Regions from separate parts of the Halomonas sp. JS92-SW72 genome, predicted to be linked through region 2. Evidence: riboswitches for the same ligand, from Rfam matches in the RefSeq annotation. Region 2 holds a riboswitch; each other region holds the start of a gene.
What was found. Region 2 has a riboswitch for thiamine pyrophosphate ahead of D1793_RS06630 (sodium:solute symporter). Riboswitches for the same ligand answer to the same signal wherever they lie in the genome.
Positions count from the first base shown of each region.

Region 1 (3,266 bases), 1.4 Mb from region 2:
CACCACGCCGGCGCCGATCACAGCGATGCGGTCGCCCAGGCGCGGCTCCGCGTCCCAGCAACCGTTGAGCGCGGTCTCCATGTTGGCGGCGAGCACCGCCCGGGCGGCGGGCAGGCCCGCCGGCAGCGGCGTGACCGCGCCGGCCGGCACCACGTAGCGGTCCTGGTGAGGATGCAGGCAGAACACCTCCCGCCCCAGCAGCGCCGCGGGGCCAGCCTCGACCACCCCGACGCTGACGTAGCCGTACTTCACCGGCCAGGGGAAGTCGCCGACCTGGAGGGGGGCGCGCATGCGCTGCCTCTCGCTCTCGGGCACCCGCCCCTGAAAGACCAGCGCCTCGGTGCCGCGGCTGATGCCGCCGAACAGCGCCCTGACCCGCACCTCCCCCTCGCCGGCGGCGGGCAGCGGCTCCTCGCGCAGTTCACCGTGACCGGGGGCCAGGGTCCAGAAGGCGGTGGCGGTGTCGACGGACATGGCGGCTCCAGCGGCGAGGCGGGCGAATACTTCTACAATAATGGTACAATAACACGCAAATGAACAATTTTATCGCTGCCGGCGGTCCACAGTGGGGCCGACTGCTAGGGTAATGGTCATGAGCTCATCGCCTTCAGCATAGCGGCTATGCCTCGCCACCATGGCCGTCGACAGCGGCCATCGACAGCGGCGATCAACAACCATCAGGGAGCCCGGATGCCCTCTCCTCTCTCGTCCCACCCGCCTGCGCCAGGGCCCGCCGAGGCGACGCGGCCTTGGCGCCTGGCCATGGAGCTGGCGCTGGGCGGTCTCACCCTGCTGGGGCTTCTGGCCTCGCTGGGGCTGGTGGGATCATGGGTAGCGCCGCTGGCCATCGCCACCTACCTGGGGATGGCGGCCCTGCTGTGGCGCGCCCTGCGGCGCCGCCCCATGCGCCAGGGCGGGCTGGGCACGGCCAACCGGGTCACCCTGGCGCGAGGCGTGCTGGTGGCCCTGCTGGCCGGCACCCTGGCCGACCCGGCCCTGCTGGCCGCCCACGGAGAGTGGCTCTTCGCCCTGGCACTGGTCGCCCTGGCCCTGGACGGCGTGGATGGCTGGGTGGCCCGACGCACCGCCAGCGCCAGCGCCGTGGGGGCCCGCTTCGACATGGAGCTCGACGCCTTCTTCATCCTGGTGCTCTGCCTGGCGCTGCTGTTGCTGGAGCGCGTCGGCCCCTGGGTGCTGGCCATCGGCGCCATGCGCTACGCCTTCGTGGCGGCGAGCTGGCGCTGGGCCTGGCTCGCCGGCGAGCTTCCCGAGAGCCTGCGCCGCAAGGCGGTCTGCGTGTGGCAGGTGGCTGCGCTGATGCTCGCCCTGCTGCCGGCCATGTCCGACCTGCTCGCTGGCTGGCTGGCGGCCACCGCCCTGGCGGGGCTCACCCTCTCCTTCGCCGTGGACGTGCGCTGGCTATACCGCCACCGGTAGCTAGAGCTATCGCAGTTACCAGTGGCGCGTCAGCGAAAGGCGCCGGGGACAGGCCGGAAAGGGGGTCCGTGGACCAGGGAGGGTCTAGGTAGCCCCCAGGGAGGGGTTCATGGCGCCCCCTTGCAGGCCTGTCGCCGGAACAGCCTTGAGCGATCCTTCCATCTACGGATAGCCCTGCACCGGTAGCCTCGGGGCTGGCAAATGCCCCCGGGCCTGCTAGAGTGAACCCTCGCTTGACGGGGTGCCGGTGGAACCGGCTGAGATCGCCATACGACAGTGCGCCACACCGGTGCGGTCGTCACGGCGGGGCCCGTTGAACCTGATCCGGTTAGTACCGGCGTAGGAATCAAGCGGCGGCCTCCCCCGGCTACCCCCGTGTAGCGCGTCACCCCCAGGCCCCACTCCCTCCCTCGCCCGCACTCCGGATCGTCACCCGACAATCGGAGGCAAGATGGGCTACCGCTTCAGCGACCTCACCGCCGCCTGCCAGGACGACTGGCGCGCCTATATCGAACACGACTTCGTGCGCGGTCTCGCCGAGGGCACCCTCGAGGAGGGCGCCTTTCGCCACTACCTGAAGCAGGACTACCTGTTTCTGATCCACTTTGCCCGGGCCTACGCGCTGGCCGCCTACAAGAGCCGCACCCTGGCCGACCTGCGCCAGGCCCATGAGGGGCTCAAGGCCATCGTCGACGTGGAGCTCGGCCTGCACGTGGGCTACTGCCGCGAATGGGGCATCACCGAGGCGCAGTTGGCCGCGCTGCCCGAGGCGCGGGCCACCATGGCCTACACCCGCTACGTGCTCGACACCGGCAACCGCGGCGACCTGCTCGACCTGCACGTGGCGCTGGCCCCCTGCCTGGTGGGCTACGGCGAGATCGCCAACTGGCTGGGCGCCCAGCCGAACACCCTGCGCGGTAACGCCAACCCCTATGACGCCTGGATCGCCATGTACGAGGGCGAGGAGTTCCAGGCCGCCATGCGCGCCGAACTGGCATGGCTCGACGCCCGCCTGGCCGACGTCACCCCGGCACGCTTCGACGAGCTCGTCGAGGTGTTCCGCGATGCCACCCGGCTCGAGATCGATTTCTGGCAGATGGGGCTCGACCGCAGCCTCTGATTCACCGACAACAACGCACCAAGGATCCCCACCATGAGCAAGACCGCCCACTTCCTCGCCGAGACCGCCAAGGTCGACGAGGCCGCCATCCAGCCGCTGCCCGGCTCGCGCAAGCTCTACGTCGAAGGCTCGCGCCCCGACATCCGCGTGCCCTTCCGCGAGATCTCGCTGTCGCCGACCAAGACCTCCGGCGCCGACGAGGAGAACCCGCCGCTGCTGGTCTACGACACCTCCGGCCCCTACACCGACCCGCAGGCCGAGATCGACCTGCGTCGTGGCCTGCCCGAACTGCGCCGCGCCTGGATCGAGGCGCGCGGCGATACCGAGTTCCTCGACGGCCCCACCAGCGAGTACGGCAAGCGTCGCGCCAACGACCCGACCCTGGCCCAGTTGCGCTTCGACCTGAGCCGCACGCCGCGCCGCGCCAAACCCGGAAAGAACGTCACTCAGCTGCACTACGCTCGCCAGGGCATCATCACGCCGGAGATGGAGTTCATCGCCATCCGCGAGAACCAGCGCCGCCAGGCGTTGGGTACGGCAGAGGTCGAGCGCATCCTCGGCCATCAGCATGCCGGCCAGAGCTTCGGCGCCCGCCTGCCGGAGGAGATCACCCCGGAGTTCGTACGCGCCGAAGTGGCCGCCGGCCGCGCCATCATTCCCTGCAACATCAACCACCCGGAGTCGGAGCCGATGATCATCGGCCGCAACT
Region 1 covers NZ_CP032147.1:2,762,550-2,765,815, forward strand. Annotated here, with positions in the region: gene D1793_RS12920 (zinc-binding alcohol dehydrogenase) at 1-474, opposite strand, end outside; gene D1793_RS12925 (CDP-alcohol phosphatidyltransferase family protein) at 691-1,437, shown strand; TPP riboswitch at 1,665-1,800, shown strand; gene tenA (thiaminase II) at 1,889-2,557, shown strand; gene thiC (phosphomethylpyrimidine synthase ThiC) at 2,591-3,266, shown strand, end outside.
Region 1: it holds a riboswitch for thiamine pyrophosphate, as region 2 does, so the genes downstream of both, tenA (thiaminase II) here and D1793_RS06630 (sodium:solute symporter) in region 2, are expected to answer to the same signal.

Region 2 (3,266 bases):
GAAGGCGGCGTCATCGAGCGTCTCGGCCTCCTCGTCCAGGCGGCGGCGCAGCCAGGCGACGAAGTCCTGGAAGGCGGGGTTGTCGTGCAGGTCGATCCACTCCCCCACCAGCGGGTGCAGCCCCTCGGCGCGGGTGATCCGCAGCGCCCACTCCAGGTAGATCCACTCGGTGACCACCAGCGCCGCGAGGATCTCGGCGTAGCCGCCGGCGCGGCCGGTCTCGCGCAGCAGCACCTGGAAGGCGCGGGTCTCGGGCAGGTAGTCCGGCGCCTCGCGCTGGTCGGCGGGCACCTCGAAGGCCTCGAAGGTGCGCTGGAAGGTGCTGTTCTCGTCGCTGGTCAGCATGCCCATGAACTGCCCCAGCACCACCCGGTCGGCCATGCTCGGCGCCCGGCCGATGGCGAAGCCGATCAGCGCGGTGAAGGGGTCCACGAAGCCATAGTCCTGCACCATGTAGGCGGCGAAGTCGGCGCCGGCGAGGCGCCCCTCGGCCATGGCGTCGAAGAGCGGGTGGTTCACGGTGGCGGACCAGTCGGGCTCGCTGATCTCGCGCAGCCAGTCGGTGAGGCGCGGCGCGTCCTGCTGCGCCGCCCAGGCGGTCCAGTCGGCTCGTGTGGTCATCGGGCATCTCCTTGGAGTGTCGGTTGGAATCTCGCCCCCGGGCGAAGCCAGGCGATCAGCAGGCTCACCAGCGTGGAGGCGAGCAGCGCCCCCAGGAAGGGCGGCAGCGTCGGAATGCTGTCCGGGAAGGTGGCGGCCATGAAGCCGGCGGAGAGGCTCCCCAGGGTGATCCAGCCCGGCACGATCGCGCCGAGCAGCCCCGCCACGCCGCCGGCCACGGCGGCCAGGGGCGACATGCGCCGCCACAGGCCCAGCAGCACCGGCAGCAGGATGGCGGCGCACAGGAGATCGGCGATCAGGAAGAGGCGCAGCACCGAGAAGCCCTGCAGGGCCACCCACACCACCGGCAGCATCAGCGCCACCGTGACCAGGCGCGCCGCCCGCACCGAGAGCCCGCGCCGGCCAACGCTTGCCACCGCCATGGAGGCGATGGCGTTCTGCAGGGTATCGACGCTGGAGGCCACCAGGGTCACCGCCAGCACCAGGGCCGGCAAGCCCAGCCAGGCCGGCGCGGCGGAGAGCAGCGCGAAGAAGGGAATCGGCGGCTCGCCCAGGGGTAGCGCATGCATGGCCGCCACGATGCCGAGCCCGCCGATGCCCATCACCACCAGCAGGCTGCTGGCCCCGCCCAGCAGCGCCCCGCGGGCCAGGGCGCGGTCATCCTCGGCGGCCCATACCCGCTGCCAGTAGCCCTGATGGAAGAGGTTGGCCGCGGTGACGGCGATCACCAGGGTGAGCGCCACGGAGAGCGCACTGCTCGTGGGAATGGAGGGCATCACGGCCTCGGCCGGCATGGGCGGCAGCCACCACCAGGCCACGCCACCCACCAGCACCAGCAGGGCCAGCAGCAGCCAGGCCTGCCAGCGGTCGGTGGCGAGGCTCGCCCGCAGCCCGCCCAGGGTGGTGTAGACCAGGGTGACCACCGCCACCCCGAGGACCACCAGCGCCGGCGGCACGTCGGAGAGCAGCGCGGCGATGGCGCCGATGGCGGTGAGCTCGGCGGCCAGGAAGATCGCCATGTAGGCCACCGAGACGAAGGAGACCCAGCGCCGCACCCCGGTGCCGTAGCAGGACTCCGCGAACTCGCCGATGCTGCGCCCCTGGGGCAGGTGGCGACGGATCGCCGGGCCGTAGAGCCCCAGCACGATGAAGGGCAGCGAGGAGCCGATGGCGTAGCCGGCCAGCGCCACCGGCCCCACGAAGGCGCCGATCTCCGGCGGCGCGAAGAGGATCCAGGCGCCCATGCTGGAGGCCAGGAACGACAGGCCGATGGCCTGGGCGCCCTGGGAGTTGCGGGCGGTGACGTAGTCATCGAGCAGGCCGTCGGCCCGGCGGGCCCGCAGGCCCAGAAAGGCAAAGCACAGCAGCGCCGCGCCGAGCACGGCAGACGTCAGGTAGGGCATGTCGCGCTTCCTCCGCCGGTATGAACCGGATCAGGTTCCAGGGTCGGCGCTTGGCCCTCTCAGCCCCCGCGGATGCGGCGGGACTCCCCTGGCGACAAGTGGATGAAGTAAGTTCTTGAGCCCTTAGTCGAAGGCCACTTGGCCGATATGACTTAGAGCCCCGTGAAATGATATAACAGCTACAAAGTCAGAACGACCACCCTCGCAGGGAACATCAATAATGCCATTCACCAAAATCAAGGCACACGCCCTAGGGCGACTGCATACGATCTTAGGCGCCCTCTACTCCGAAACCTCCGAGCGTCTGCTCCAACGGAGCGGGGGCTCTACAGGCTCTGATTAACGAGCTCATGGGGAGCGTTCATCTAGCACTCCGGATGATCCAAGGCCGACAGAGCCGCGGCTTCGAGTCCGCCGTTGAGGTGCACATGGGTCACCACACCTCCTCACTAGACGCACTAACCCCCTCCAGTGGGTGGCGAGCGTAGCTCTCACCCCAAGATACGTCCCGACAGAAAGGCCTCGGAGCATGGAAGAGCCGGTGAATCGCCTGAACCCCTTTCTCCGCGTGGCGGTGATCGCCGGCGTTGAGACAGCGGTCAAGCTACACATCCAACGAGGTGACAACCTCGACGCACGCGACAAAAATGGGGCTACACCCTTGATGCTCGCCGCAGCCCGAAAGAAAAAGGGGACTTTGCGCATCCTTTTGGCTGCTGGAGCAAATCCGACACTGCTAGACCTTGGTGGAAAAAGCGCCTTGGCTCATGCAGAGAAGGGTGGGTGTCCCGACTGCATCTCGCTGATGCGCAGTGCGTCCGAGGCTTTCCGCGAGACGAATAGTAGCGAGTCAGCCGCCCAAGGCCCAATGATTAATAAAGCTGACGAATCAACCCCGAAAGAGGCCTTGCCTAGCGGAATAGAGTCAAGGCTCAACGAATTGAAGATACCGGAGGGTGTCTCCGAGCCGAGTCCGGTGGGTTTAGCACTCGGAGTCGAGAAACAGAACGCCCACACCACACTTACCACTCCCTCGGAAAATCAGGGTGGGGGCGCGAAAGGTACACTACAAGACGACCGCCCCGAGCATTTTATGGAGGCGGACCAGTCCTCGGATGCCCTTTATCCAATTGACAAACCGTTCGATCTTAAACTCGAGGATATCTGGGAGGCGGAGCCTGAGACAGTAGCTCCCGATCGCAACGAATATATAGCCGATGAAGCCTGTGCACTTGTGGCTTC
Region 2 covers NZ_CP032147.1:1,397,695-1,400,960, forward strand. Annotated here, with positions in the region: gene D1793_RS06625 (TenA family protein) at 1-621, opposite strand, end outside; gene D1793_RS06630 (sodium:solute symporter) at 618-2,024, opposite strand; TPP riboswitch at 2,014-2,124, opposite strand; gene D1793_RS06635 (sigma-70 family RNA polymerase sigma factor) at 2,554-3,266, shown strand, end outside.

Region 3 (3,266 bases), 170 kb from region 2:
AGGCCCTGGGCGCCGGCCTGGCGGACCGCCGCTACGTGCTCGGCCTTGAGCCCGCCGATGGCCACCGCCGGCAGGGGGCTCGCCGCCACCAGCGAGGCGAGGCCCGCAAAGCCCAGCGGCTCGGCGTGGTCTTGCTTGCTGGGGGTGGCGAACACCGGCCCCAGCCCCAGGTAGTCGAGGCGCTCGGCATCGAGGCGCGCCATCTGCTCCAGCGTCTGCACCGAGAGGCCGAGCAGCGCCCGCTCGCCCAGCGCCGCGCGGGCGGCCGCCACCTCACCGTCGTCCTGGCCGATATGCAGGCCGTCGGCGCCGCTCTCCACGGCCACCGCCAGTCGGTCGTTGATGATCAGCGGCACGCCGCTGCCGGCCAGGGCCGCCTTCAACCGGCGCGCCTGGTCGATCATCGCGCCGTCGCCGGCGTGCTTGTCACGCAGCTGGACCACGGTCACCCCGCCGCGCACCGCGGCCACCACGGTCTCCACCAGGCCGCGCTCGGCGCACAGGCCGGGGTCGGTAACGAGGTACAGGGATAGATCAAGTCTCATCGGTCATCTCCAGTCGCAGTCGGTCCCTCAGGGTCTCGCCATCCAGGGCGTGCAGGGCGTCGAGGAAGGCCACGGCGAAGCTGCCCGGCCCCCGGGCACTCTCGCCGGCGAGCTCCCCGGCCGCGGCGTAGCAGGCCAGCGCCGCCACGCTGGCCTCGAAGGGATCCTCGGCCCCGACCAGGAAGGCGGCCACCACCCCGGTGAGCGAGCAGCCAAGGGTGGTGACCCTCGGCATCAGCGGGTGGCCGCCGCGCACCCGGGCCAGGCGGCGGCCGTCGGTGACGAGATCCACCTCGCCGGTCACCGCCACCACGCAGCCGATGCGCCGGGCCAGTCGCACGGCGGCCTGCTCGGCGGCCGCGGCCGGGTCGCTGCTGTCCACGCCGCGCCCGCCGGCCCCGCGGGCCTCCAGGGCGATGATCTCCGAGGCGTTGCCGCGGATCACCGTGGGAAGGCGCTCCAGCAGGCGCGCGCCTGTCTCGCGCCGGTAGGCGGTGGCACCCACCGCCACCGGGTCCAGCACCCAGGGCCTGCCGGTCAGGCGGGCCGCTTCGGCGGCCTCGTCCATGGCGTCCACCCAGTGGGGCGAGAGGGTGCCGATATTGACCGTCAGGGCGTCGGCGAGGGCGGTGAACTCCGCGGCCTCCTCCCGGGCGTGAACCATGGCCGGCGAGGCGCCGATGGCCAGCAGGACGTTGGCCATGGTGTTCATGGCCACCAGGTTGGTGATGTTGTGGATCAGCGGGGCGCGCTCGCGCACCCGGGCCAGGTGGGCGGCGACATCCAGCGAGGGGGAAAGGGGGGTGAGCATGGGGCCTCCCGGGCGCGGGAGGTGCAGGCAGGCGAGCGCCGGGGCTGCACGACTCCCTACGCCGGCATGATCCGGTTCAGGTTCCAAGGGTGCCTCTCAGCCGCCCAGCTGCTGCTGCGCGGCGCCCCTGTCGTCAGGACCCACTATCCACGCCTGCGGCAGGGCTGTAAAGGCGGGGGGTCAGGCCATCACCTGAAACCCCACCAGGGTGATCAGGCTGGCCAGCACCAGGCAGTTGGTGGCCTCCAGTGCCTCCTTGCCCCGCCACGGTTCGGGGCCCAGCAGGACGGCCGTCGCGGCCCCCAGGGCGACCAGCCCCATGGGCAGCTCCACGGGATCCCAGCCGGCGGCCAGCACGCCAAGCGCCAGCAGCGCCAGGCCCATGATCAGCAGCGGCAGGAGGGCGCGGTTCTCGGTGATGGGGGTGGCATCGAGCAACATCGTTGCGCTCCGGGTCATGGCGTCGCCTCGCGTGAGTGATCCGTCATCACATCCGACTGTGGCGCCCCTTTCTTAAGGATGGCTTACGGCGGCATGACCGGGGTGTGACACCGCCGTTGCGGACTGAGCGGCTCGGGACCGTCGATGCGCGCCACGACGCGAGGATGAACGCCCCATGAACGGGGCGTTAAGGTTCCTGTCAGCCGCACTGGCGTAGAACGGTCATCATCCATCGAACGAGGAGGGTGACGACATGAACTGGCTGGATTCCGCACAACGTTACGGCGCCGTCTCTCGGGCGCTTCACTGGGGCATGGCCACGCTGCTGATCCTGATGCTCGGCACCGAGTGGCTGGCGGAGCTCGTCGGGATGAGCGAGCGGGAGGCGATGACGCTGCACAAGAGCGTCGGGCTGCTGCTGCTGGGTCTGCTGGTGTTCCGGCTGCTGTGGCGCGGGGTAAACCACGGCAGGCTCGAGTCTCATGCGCACTGGCAGTGGGCGGCCCGGCTGGGGCACCTGGCGCTCTATGCGGCGATGCTGCTGATCCCCGTGAGCGGCCTGCTCGCCGCCCTGGGCAGCGGCCACGGCGTGGAATTCTTCGGCACGGCGCTGATCGCTCCGGGCCCCGAGATCGAGTGGCTGGAGGAGGCCGCCGAGGAGAGCCATGAGGTGCTGGCCAACCTGCTGTGGCTGCTGATCGGCGTGCACGTGCTGGCCAGCCTGGCCCACCAGTTCTGGCTGCGCGACCACACCCTGAAGCGCATGGTGTGAGTCAGGCAGCGGCGCCGCCCGGCCGTGAGCCTCGCCGGGTGGCGCCGTTGGCTGTCGCGCAACGGGACGTGCGGGGGTGTCGCCGCCTTAAGCCTGCCTTAAGAGAGCTCTGGAAACCTGGAGACGAGAGGTGCCGTTGGCACCCCACTGTCCTGCCGAGGAGGCCCTTCCATGAATACCCTGAATCTTTCCCACCAGCCGCTTCGCCAGCTCGCGGCCCCGCTGCTGCTGGTCAACCCGCACCGCCCGCCGCTGAGCGCATCGAGTTCCGCCCTCGAGGTGCTCACCGACTTCTCGGTGCTTACGCCACGCACCATTGCTGCCGATGTTGGTGTGGACGAGGCGCACCTGATGATGCGTCACGGTGGCATTCGCCTGCTGCTGGTCATCGATGACCGGGGGCACTGCCTCGGGGTGTTGACCGCCCGGGAGGTGATCGGCGACCGGCGCATCACCCTCGCCATGCAGGAGCGCGACCTGTCGCGTGACGAGGTCACCGTGGGCATGATCATGACCCCCTGGCACAAGCTGTCGGCCATGCCGCTGGAGCAGCTGGCCTCGCTGACCATCGAGGACCTGCTGCTGTCGCTGGAGGCGATGACCGACCAGCACCTGCTGGTGACCGAGCATGGCCACCAGGGGCGCGAGTGGATTCGCGGCCTGGTCTCGGCGGCGGACATTCGTCGCGCGGTGGGCT
Region 3 covers NZ_CP032147.1:1,223,217-1,226,482, forward strand. Annotated here, with positions in the region: gene thiE (thiamine phosphate synthase) at 1-545, opposite strand, end outside; gene thiM (hydroxyethylthiazole kinase) at 535-1,356, opposite strand; TPP riboswitch at 1,393-1,495, opposite strand; gene D1793_RS05855 (hypothetical protein) at 1,537-1,797, opposite strand; gene D1793_RS05860 (cytochrome b/b6 domain-containing protein) at 2,051-2,569, shown strand; gene D1793_RS05865 (CBS domain-containing protein) at 2,741-3,266, shown strand, end outside.
Region 3: it holds a riboswitch for thiamine pyrophosphate, as region 2 does, so the genes downstream of both, thiM (hydroxyethylthiazole kinase) here and D1793_RS06630 (sodium:solute symporter) in region 2, are expected to answer to the same signal.